Regions from separate parts of the Thalassotalea montiporae genome, predicted to be linked through region 3. Evidence: predicted binding sites of a transcription regulator. Region 3 holds the regulator's gene; each other region holds the start of a gene.
The links. Region 3 encodes FNR, which switches genes on or off when oxygen is low (the NO sensors DNR and NnrR bind a similar motif). Its sites were predicted from a motif close to TTGATCTAGATCAA; they were not measured.

Region 1 (3,282 bases), on a different contig from region 3:
GTCGTAAGCAAAACATCCTGCTGAGAAAATACTGGGTGGCACTGGCGGTAGTTCCCCCGTTAAGCTGGTAGAACTCGAATTAATAATCACATCAAAGCTATGCTCAGCTGCCAACTCAGTTATGGGTAAAGCGTTAATGTTGCCAAATGCCTTAAACTTGTCTGCGAGCAATTCTGCTTTTTCATGGGTGCGATTAACAATCACCAAAAGCTCTGGCTGGCAATCAAGCAATGGTTTAATCACGCCACGCGCAGCTCCGCCTGCACCGATTAACAACACTTTTTTATTTAGAAGAGCACCATTATTGATGAGATCGTTGACTAGACCCGCGCCGTCTGTGTTGTCGCCAGCAATAGTTCCATCCGCATGAAACGTTAAGGTATTTACTGCACCTGCAAGCCGAGCACGTTCAGACAGTTGATTAGCTAAATTAAAAGCTTGCTGTTTAAATGGCATGGTGATGTTACAGCCTTGCCCACCAGCATCAATAAATTGCTTTATACCTTGCTCGAAACCGTCAAGACCTGGGTCAATAGCTGTATATTCGATATTTTGTTTCGTATTTTCAGCAAATTGTTGATGGATTTTCGGAGATTTAGATTGGGTGATCGGGTGGCCAAAAACGGCATATTTATCCATTGGCGAGTAAATTCCTGATAGCAAGCATTAGTTTTCAGGCATTAAAGAACGTTTTCGAGTCGCTGACAAGTAGCATTTGAACGCATGCTTATGCGCAATGAATTTAATATATGCTTTCCAAAACAAAAAAGCCGCACTTAGTTACCCAAGTGCGGCTAGCCAAGCTCAACAGAGATTAGAACTTGTAACCAATCATTAGCGAGTAAACCATAGGGTCAATATCTACGCTAACTTTACCCGGTACTGCACCGCCAACGGCTGTGAATGAACCATCAGTGTCTATGTCAATGTAACGAGCTGAAGCGTTGATTGACCAATGCTCATCAATTAAGTAATCAACACCAATTTGCGCACTTAAGCCCCAAGAGCTATCTAGATCTAGATCATTAGCATCTAGTGGTGCGCCAACAGGTGTAACCGTTGTACCATCGCTAATACTTACGATAGTTGGGCTGTTAGCACCTTGTAATGCTGGGTTGAAGTCTTCTTCAAAGAAAATTGTGTAGTTAACACCAACACCAACGTAAGGTTTGAAGTTTGAGTTAGTGTCAAAGTAGTAAAGTGCGCTTAATGTTGGTGGTAAGTGCTTAGTTTCACCTAGGTTGGTAGAGCCTGCACCTGTATGAACAGTGATGTCATGTTTAAATGGTGTTGCTGCTAGTAATTCTACCGCCCAGTTTGAGTCTAAGAAGTAAACAAAGTTCAAACCTAACTGTGTGTCATCTTCAACAGATAATGAGATAGGACCTGCGCCTAAATCTACAGTTTGGTCAGCAGCAAAGATTGTTGCTTTATCACTGCTTGGATCAACCATAGTTGCACCACCACGTACAACGATGTCGCCAGCTTGATAACCAGCTGCCAATGCACCAAATGTCATTGAAGATAAAACCGCTAGAGTAATAATGCTTTTTTTCATGAGAGTCTTCCCCTTAAATAATTGACGCCAGTCTACTGATATCCTAGTACGTAAAAGTTGATTTACCTCAAGGTTCTTCACGCAGATAAGCTCATCGAAGCCATTTGCTGAAGAAATAATGATCTAAATCAATAAATAACAGGGAACTGAATTTGAAAGGAAAGAAAAAGGGGAAGTAAAAAGAAAAATGCAGCTCAGTTCAACAAGCCAAGCTGCACATTAGGCCGGTGATTAGGTAAGCCAATCACGCGGAACAAGAAACTCATTAAGTTTAGCCTCAGCACTGCCCGCTTCAGCTTGATAGTTATACTCCCAGCGCGCCAGCGGTGGCATCGACATCAGGATAGACTCAGTGCGACCACCTGACTGCAGACCAAATAGCGTACCGCGATCAAACACTAGATTAAATTCGACATAGCGGCCACGGCGATATAACTGGAATTGGCGTTCTTGCTCTCCAAAAGGCGTATCTTTGCGTTTGGCGATAATAGGCGTGTAAGCATCGATATAACCTTGACCAACGGATTTAACATAATCAAAACAACGGTCAAAGCCCCAGCTATTGAGGTCGTCAAAAAACAAACCACCAACACCACGGGTTTCATTACGGTGTTTTAAAAAGAAATATTCATCACACCATTTTTTGTGATCGTGATAAACCGAATCACCAAAGGGTTGACATAAATCATGTGCCACTTGGTGCCAATGCACTACATCTTCCTCAAATGGATAGAAAGGCGTTAAGTCAAATCCACCACCAAACCACCAAACAGGTGCTTCGCCTTCCTTCTCAGCAATAAAGAAGCGAACATTAGCATGTGATGTCGGAATATATGGGTTTTTCGGATGGATGACCAAAGATACCCCACATGCTTGCCAACTGCGGCCTGCTAATTCGGGGCGATGGGCAGTAGCTGAAGGGGGTAGCTTGTCGCCCGCCACCAATGAGAAATTTACACCACCTTGCTCAATTACCGCACCGTCGGTTAGCACCCGTGTACGGCCACCACCGCCTTCGGCACGCTTCCAATTGTCTTCGGCAAACTTGCCTGTACCGTCAGCTTGCTCAAGCGCTGCACAAATTTGGTCTTGTAGAGATTTAAAATAGTCGACAACTTGGTCGATACTAATATCACTCATGATCGGAAAATTTCTCCAGTTAAACCATCAATAATGGTTGATGGTTGTTCAAAGCCTAGGGTTTCCCCTTTGATGACATGATCTAAACGCCCCGCCAATGCTTCCTCAACTTGTTGCCAAGTTTGGCAAGGTGGTTGGCCTGATAAATTCGCACTAGTTGAAACAATTGGCTTATTCGTTTGATTACATAAGGCAACCACATCGGGCTGAGTAGTGACGCGCACCGCAATGGTGGTGAAGCTACCGGTTAGCCATTTAGGGGTATTTGGATGACAAGGCAATACTTGGGTGATGCCATCTGGCCAGCGAAACAAAATTTTATCGCGCTGCTCTGACGATAGCACTAAATCATCAACATATGGCTTCAATTGCTCATAGCTAGCCGCTAATAGGATAAGCCCTTTTTCAACAGGACGCTGCTTCACATCGAGCAATTTGTGAACTGCTTGCTCATTGTCTGGATCACAGCCCAAGCCAAACACAGCTTCCGTTGGATAAGCGATCAAGCCGCCTTGTTCAAAAACATCAACAGGGTTTGTCATATTTATTAATCGAGTTGGTTACCATAAAAATCAAAATTATAC
Region 2 (3,282 bases), on a different contig from region 3:
CGGTAAAATAGCGATACTCAGGTGCGAAGCCTTGCTCTTTGACAGCACACACATCTAACTCGTCCAAACTCGCGTTTAGCAAACAAGTCTTGAAAATTAACTGCTCAAGCGGATCATGATTTGCCCAACGGATAGGTTCGTTTAAGGTCAGCGTTTTTACTTGCAAGCCTTTAGCTGACAACATTGGGATAAACTTGCCAGTAAACCCTTTACCGGCTCCCTCATAACCATGAATAGTTGAACTAAAAACGATGCGGTGATGCTGCGCCACTAACTTATTGAGCAGATATACCGGAATTCCAGCGGCTTCATCAACCAGCAATAAGTCAGGGTTAGATTTAGAATGATGTTTACTGCGCAACAACTCATCCACGGCCATAAAAGTTAAGCTGTGTTGTCGCCAAGTAATTTGATGATCACTCATGTGATATTTACTTTCCTGCGAACCATCTAACAGCTTGCGCAGCTGAGTAAAATAAATGCCTAGTGCCATTTTATGTGGCGCAGTGATGACGATATTAAGCGCTCGCTCACTGGCAAAAGCTCGCTTGCTAGAAAAAAACAGTTGCGCGGTGGCAAGTGCTAAAGCGGTGGATTTTCCTCGTCCTCGATCGGCGGTTAACACTAAAGGTTTATTACGCCCGCCCGTTAATACTTTTTCGATATATTTTACGGCAATCAACTGCTCAGCAGTCGCTTGCGCTTTTATGGCTGGTAACAGAGCATCTGACGGTAGTCCCGCTTCTCTTGCAACAGGGAATTGATCAGATGATTTATTTTTTGCTTTGTCTTTTACAAGCTCTTTTACTCTGTCTTGCTCATCGTCTTCTTCATTACCGAGCGCTGCACTTTCATCTTTTGAATATCGCCCAAAGATCGCGTGTTCAGTTTGGCTTTGGCTTTGGCTTTGGTAAATATGGTAAATACCTTGTTGAGCAGCCGCATATGCTTTCAGTCGCCGAAGAAAGTTAGAAGTATTAACTTGCTCAGCTTCATCAACATTTGGTTCATCACCAAGCCAAATATACATAATACCACCCGCGACAAGCGTGCCACTTAACGCGGCGAACGCATCTAGGTTAAATGCTGGGTCGGCAAAAAAAATAGCGTGATTCTCGCGCCCTAGGTGATGTCGATATGTTTTGCTCGTAATAAAGTTAATTGGTAGCTCATCACCACTTTCAAGTTTATTGAATGCGCGCCATTGCGCGCAGAAGATATCACTTAACGGTTCACTTGCTGCTTCGCAAAATATTGCACCAAGCTTGGTTGGTTCAGCTTGTTTAGCCTCGTTAATCTTCTCTGAGAGTTGGTCTTGAATTTGATTCTGAGTCTGAATCTGGTAACAAGTGTGATGCCTGAAATACCAATCTACCGCCCAGGAAAAACTGCCGGACAAAAAAATTGCACCGCGATGACGAGCGTCAACCAAACCTGCGCTGAATTCGGTAAAACCTTTGGAGATAGAAGTTTCTAACATTAACTTGATAACAAAAATATCTAGGCATCTGATAAATAAGCTTAATTTACTAGTACTTATTTAAATCGTGAAAAGCTGACATTGTAATCTAAACTTAAATCTATGTACTAGCGGCTAGTAATAAAACTTAGATTATAAGTGGGCACTTACACATACGTTTTACTATTTAATCTAGATCAAGTTTTGTTCGCTCAACTTTTATTAGACTGATTGCATATTCAATCCAAGGGCACAGGTTATGAATATCGACACTAACTCTCAAGAGCAAGCGCTTGAAAAAAAATACGAGCGTAACCTTTTCATTTTTATTGCTGTTTTTCTCGGTCCGATTTTGGCTGTGATGATTGTCGGCGGTTACGGCTTTATCGTCTGGATATCACAAATTTTAACTGGGCCACCAACTTCCTAAACTCCCATTCTAAGCACTTTTACGAATAACGCTTAGTTGCAAATTAGGGTGAATGGTGATGGAACAAGTTGCTAATCGAGCACGTCGACAACTGTTAAAAGGTCGATTTAAAGCTCAAGTAGAAAAAGCCCCAATACGCTTGCCGTGGACAGCTAGCGAAGCGGTTTTTACCGCGACCTGCACACAATGCAATAAGTGTGTTGAGCACTGTGAAACACAAGTTATCAAACGCGACCGTATGGGCTTTCCATTTCTTGATTTTAGTCAAGCGGAATGTACCTTTTGTGGTGAATGTGAGCGCCAGTGCGACCAGCCGTTATTCATCGCACAAGCACATCGCGAAGCCAATCGACCATGGCCAGCCGACATTGAAATCAACAGCAGCTGTTTAGCGACTAACCAAGTTTACTGCCAAAGCTGTCGCGATGTTTGTGACAGCCGCGCCATCAGCTTTCAATTTATTACCAGCGCGATTCCAGTACCCGTTATTAAGAACGACGATTGCACGCTCTGTGGCGCTTGCATTTCCACCTGCCCGCAAAAAGCAATTGCCATCAACCACAATACTAACAGTGCTGGTTATTCAGCATCTCAATTTGAGGAGCTCAACCATGAGCCAATCCAACGCTAATCACCAGCAAGCTAACCACCAAAAAGCAAATGACCAACAAACAGGTCAGGCTAACGAATACCATATCGCCAGCTTTGTTGCACAAGCACCACCACAGTTGGTTGAAGCATTAAGCCATTTTGTTAATAGCTACCAAGGCTGTGAGGTTCATGGCCATAGCGAACAAGGAAAAATCGTTTTTACCGTTGAGGCTACTAGCCAAAAGGCTATCGCCAAAATCGTGGATCAAATCCGTCTAACCGACGAGTTTTTAAGCATTTCGCCGGTTTACCACCAATTTCTCACTGAGCCACAAGCGCCAGTAACAACCGAGGTGAACTAAGATGACACTAAATCGCCGAGAATTTATTAAAGCTAATGCCGTTGCAGCCGCTGCTGCGGTAGCCGGAGTTTCCATACCTGCACAAGCTTCCAACTTAATCACTGCCAGTGATATCACCAAAATCAAATGGGACAAAGCACCATGTCGTTTTTGCGGTACAGGTTGTAGCGTTAACGTGGGTGTGATGGACGGTCAAGTTGTTGCCACCCATGGTGATATTAAATCACCAGTCAACAAGGGGCTGAACTGCGTTAAGGGGTATTTCTTATCCAAGATTATGTACGGTAAAGATCGCTTAACGACACCACTGCTTCGCATGAAAAACGGTAAGTACGACAAAAATGGTGAGTTTACGCCAATCACGTGGGATAAAGCATTCGATGTGATGGAAGAAAAAGCAAAGCAAACGCTAAAAGATGTTGGCCCAACTGGCGTTGGCA
Region 3 (3,282 bases):
AGTCAGGCAAAACAGTTAAATTGTGACGACGCACAAATTGCTGTGATGGTTAACGACAAGCTAGTTGCCGCTATTTATCTCACCGATAGCGCACGTGAAGACGCCCAAAGTGTGCTTAGCACGCTAAAAGCGAAAGCGATGACAACGTATATGCTGTCAGGTGATAGCAGTGCGGGCTGCCAACAAATTGCCGATCAACTACCAATAGACCACGTGCATTCGAGCCTGAGTGCGCACGAGAAAATGGAAAAGGTAAAATCACTGCAAAGTGATCATACTGTGGCTATGGTCGGTGATGGTGTAAACGACACACCAGTATTTAGCGCAGCACACGTTTCCATTGCCATGGGCGGTGGTACAGACGTCGCAAAAAGTGGCGCTGATGTGATTTTACTTAACAACCGATTAACGTCATTGTCGGTATTGCGTCATGTTGCACAAAAGACTCGCCGTATTATCTGGCAAAATTATGGCTGGGCATTTGGCTATAATGCTATTGTACTGCCATTAGCCGTTTGCGGTTACATTACGCCTTATATGGCGGTAATTGGCATGTCAGCCAGTTCAATATTGGTTATCACTAACTCGTTGCGATTATTGAAAAAATGAGTGTAATTTACGTACTAATTCCCATAGCTATCATCCTGCTTATTGTCGGCATTTACTTGTTCTTTTGGGCGGTAAAAACCGAGCAATTTAATGATTTGGAAAAAGAAGGTTTAAGCATCTTATTCGATGATGAAAAGTTGAAAGATGAGACAGCGAATACCGAAGTAAGTAATACCGAAGCTTCAGAGCAATCATCTGGCACATCATCTGACACTAGCAATAAGCGTTAATGAACATCGATCTATTTTCGGCATTTATTATTGGCCTGCTCGGTGCAGGCCATTGCATTGCCATGTGTGGCGGCGTTTCTGGTATGTTGTTGTCGGCCATTCCTGCCGGACAAAACCAGCAAAAGTTCTCACTTGTAGCAGGCTACAATCTAGGCCGTATCCTCTCTTATAGCTTAATCGGCGGTATTGTCGGTTTTACCGGCTCAATTACGGCAAAAAACTTCGGTGTACCGCTAACGGGTTTAAGACTACTGTCAGGCGTCTTTCTAATTTTACTTGGCTTGTATTTAGGCCAGTGGTTTATGTTACTGGCGAAGGTTGAGCAAGCCGGTAAAAAGCTTTGGCAATTTATCTCGCCGTTAGCGAAACACTTTTTGCCGGTAAATAACAAACGTAAAGCATTTGGCTTGGGGGCTGTTTGGGGTTGGTTACCCTGTGGTTTAGTTTACTCAACGCTAACATGGTCGCTCGCCAGTGGTAGCTTTAGCCAAGGGGCACTGATTATGGCAGCATTTGGTGCTGGTACCCTACCCGCATTGCTCACCCTTTCCTTTGGCGTCTTCTCGGTCAAAAATATGCTACAAAATCGAACATTTAGAAACGTTTTGGCTACAGGTCTAATCTGTTACGGTTTTTATACATTGTTTATTGCTTACAGGCTGATGTTTTAATACTATACCGAGCGTAATTCCAAGGAAATATTAAGGTTATTCCGCCATGTCTAGTCACTGTGCAAGCAACAATCATATTCATTGCCAAAACTGCAGTATCAGTGAGCTTTGCTTACCATTTTCCCTTAACGAGCAGGAGTTAGATACACTCGATAATATTATCGACCGCAAGCGCCCTATCCACAAAGGCGAAAAGATTTTCCAAGACGGCGAAGCACTTCACTCTCTATTCGCCATTCGCTCAGGCACTTTTAAAACATTTACCATTGATTCTAACGGCGAAGAACAAATTACCGGCTTCCACTTAGCTGGTGATTTACTGGGTTTCGACGCCTTAGCCAGCAGCGAGCACCAGAGTTTTGCACAAGCATTAGAAACGTCGATGGTTTGTGAAATCCCTTACCATACTCTAGATGAACTTTCGAATTCGATGCCAGCACTTAAACGCCAAGTCTTAAGGCTAATGAGCAATGAGATTCGAGCAGATCAAGATATGCTATCACTACTTAATCGTAAAAATGCCGAGCAACGCTTAGCAACATTTTTATCATCGTTAAGTAGCCGATATAAAGCCCGTGGCCTATCTGCCAGCCAGTACCGCTTAACAATGACGCGTGGCGACATTGGCAACTACATTGGCTTGACCGTTGAAACGATTAGTCGCTTGCTAAATCGTTTTCATAAACAAGAGCTCATCATTGTTGAAGGGAAGTTAATTACCATCAATGATCTCGATGGATTAAATGAAGTCGCCATGCTGTAAAGCAAGGCGATTTCCTTCCTTTTTCTTCTTCGCTTCTATTTTTATTCCCCTTTAACAATCCGTTTTCACCGCTAACAACCTTGCATCAGTGCATTTACCTACTAAGCTAAAAGTAATTGGTTAGTAGCGCCTATTTATTGATTTAAAACAAATAATTATTTGCTCATTAAAAGCACACTGTTTGTACACTATTGAATCAGCGAGGTACCGAGCATGGAAACGTATCAAAAAATCTTAGTCGTAGTTGACCCAACAACTGAAGAACAAAAAGCCTTAAGTCGGGCAATTGAGCTTGCTGATAAAACGCAAGGCAAAATCACAGCGTTTTTGAGCATTTTCGATTTTTCATACGAAATGACGACTATGCTCTCTAGCGACGAGCGTGAATCCATGCGGCAAATTGTGATCAATGATCGTATGTTGTGGATTGATGAACGTATAAAGGAGCTAGGCGCTTCTGAAAAAGACATCGACATCAAAGTGATCTGGCATAACAGACCTTTTGAAGCGGTTATTGACCAAGTGTTAGAGCATGGCTATGACGTTGTTATCAAAGGTACGCACGAGCACGACAAACTCAAATCCGTGATTTTCACACCAACTGACTGGCATTTATTACGTAAATGCCCATGCCCATTATTATTGGTTAAAGACCATTCATGGCCAGCAAACGGCAATATTATAGCGGCGGTTAATGTCGGTAGTGATGAAGGTGAGCACCAATCGCTCAATAGCATCATCACAGAAGAAGCCAAACACCTTGCTGATTTAATTAGCGCTAATGTGCATTTAGTTAATTCTTTTCCTGGCACTCCGGTCAACATTGCCATCGAAATCCCCGAATTTGATGCCAGCCAATACAACGACACCATGTTGCAGCATCATCAACAATCAATGCAAACGCATGCTGAAAAATACGGCATCGATACCGCCAATACCTATATCAAAGAAGGTCTACCGGAAGATGTTATTGACGAGCTATCACAAGAACTTGATGCCGAATTGGTCA

Region 1: the regulator FNR is predicted to act here: its motif matches at 1,616-1,629, upstream of ACSLUR_RS10630 (OmpW/AlkL family protein).
Region 2: the regulator FNR is predicted to act here: its motif matches at 1,647-1,660, upstream of napE (periplasmic nitrate reductase, NapE protein).

Annotation. Positions count from the first base shown of each region.
Region 1 covers NZ_JBQRUO010000002.1:948,253-951,534, reverse strand. Annotated here, with positions in the region: gene aroE (shikimate dehydrogenase) at 1-639, opposite strand, end outside; gene ACSLUR_RS10630 (OmpW/AlkL family protein) at 815-1,558, opposite strand; gene hemF (oxygen-dependent coproporphyrinogen oxidase) at 1,790-2,698, opposite strand; gene tsaC (L-threonylcarbamoyladenylate synthase type 1 TsaC) at 2,695-3,240, opposite strand.
Region 2 covers NZ_JBQRUO010000001.1:557,638-560,919, reverse strand. Annotated here, with positions in the region: gene ACSLUR_RS02350 (GNAT family N-acetyltransferase) at 1-1,480, opposite strand, end outside; gene napE (periplasmic nitrate reductase, NapE protein) at 1,719-1,889, shown strand; gene napF (ferredoxin-type protein NapF) at 1,948-2,520, shown strand; gene ACSLUR_RS02335 (chaperone NapD) at 2,501-2,842, shown strand; gene napA (nitrate reductase catalytic subunit NapA) at 2,844-3,282, shown strand, end outside.
Region 3 covers NZ_JBQRUO010000008.1:86,875-90,156, reverse strand. Annotated here, with positions in the region: gene ACSLUR_RS17515 (heavy metal translocating P-type ATPase) at 1-609, shown strand, start outside; gene ccoS (cbb3-type cytochrome oxidase assembly protein CcoS) at 606-839, shown strand; gene ACSLUR_RS17505 (sulfite exporter TauE/SafE family protein) at 839-1,510, shown strand; gene ACSLUR_RS17500 (fumarate/nitrate reduction transcriptional regulator Fnr) at 1,557-2,273, shown strand; gene uspE (universal stress protein UspE) at 2,487-3,282, shown strand, end outside.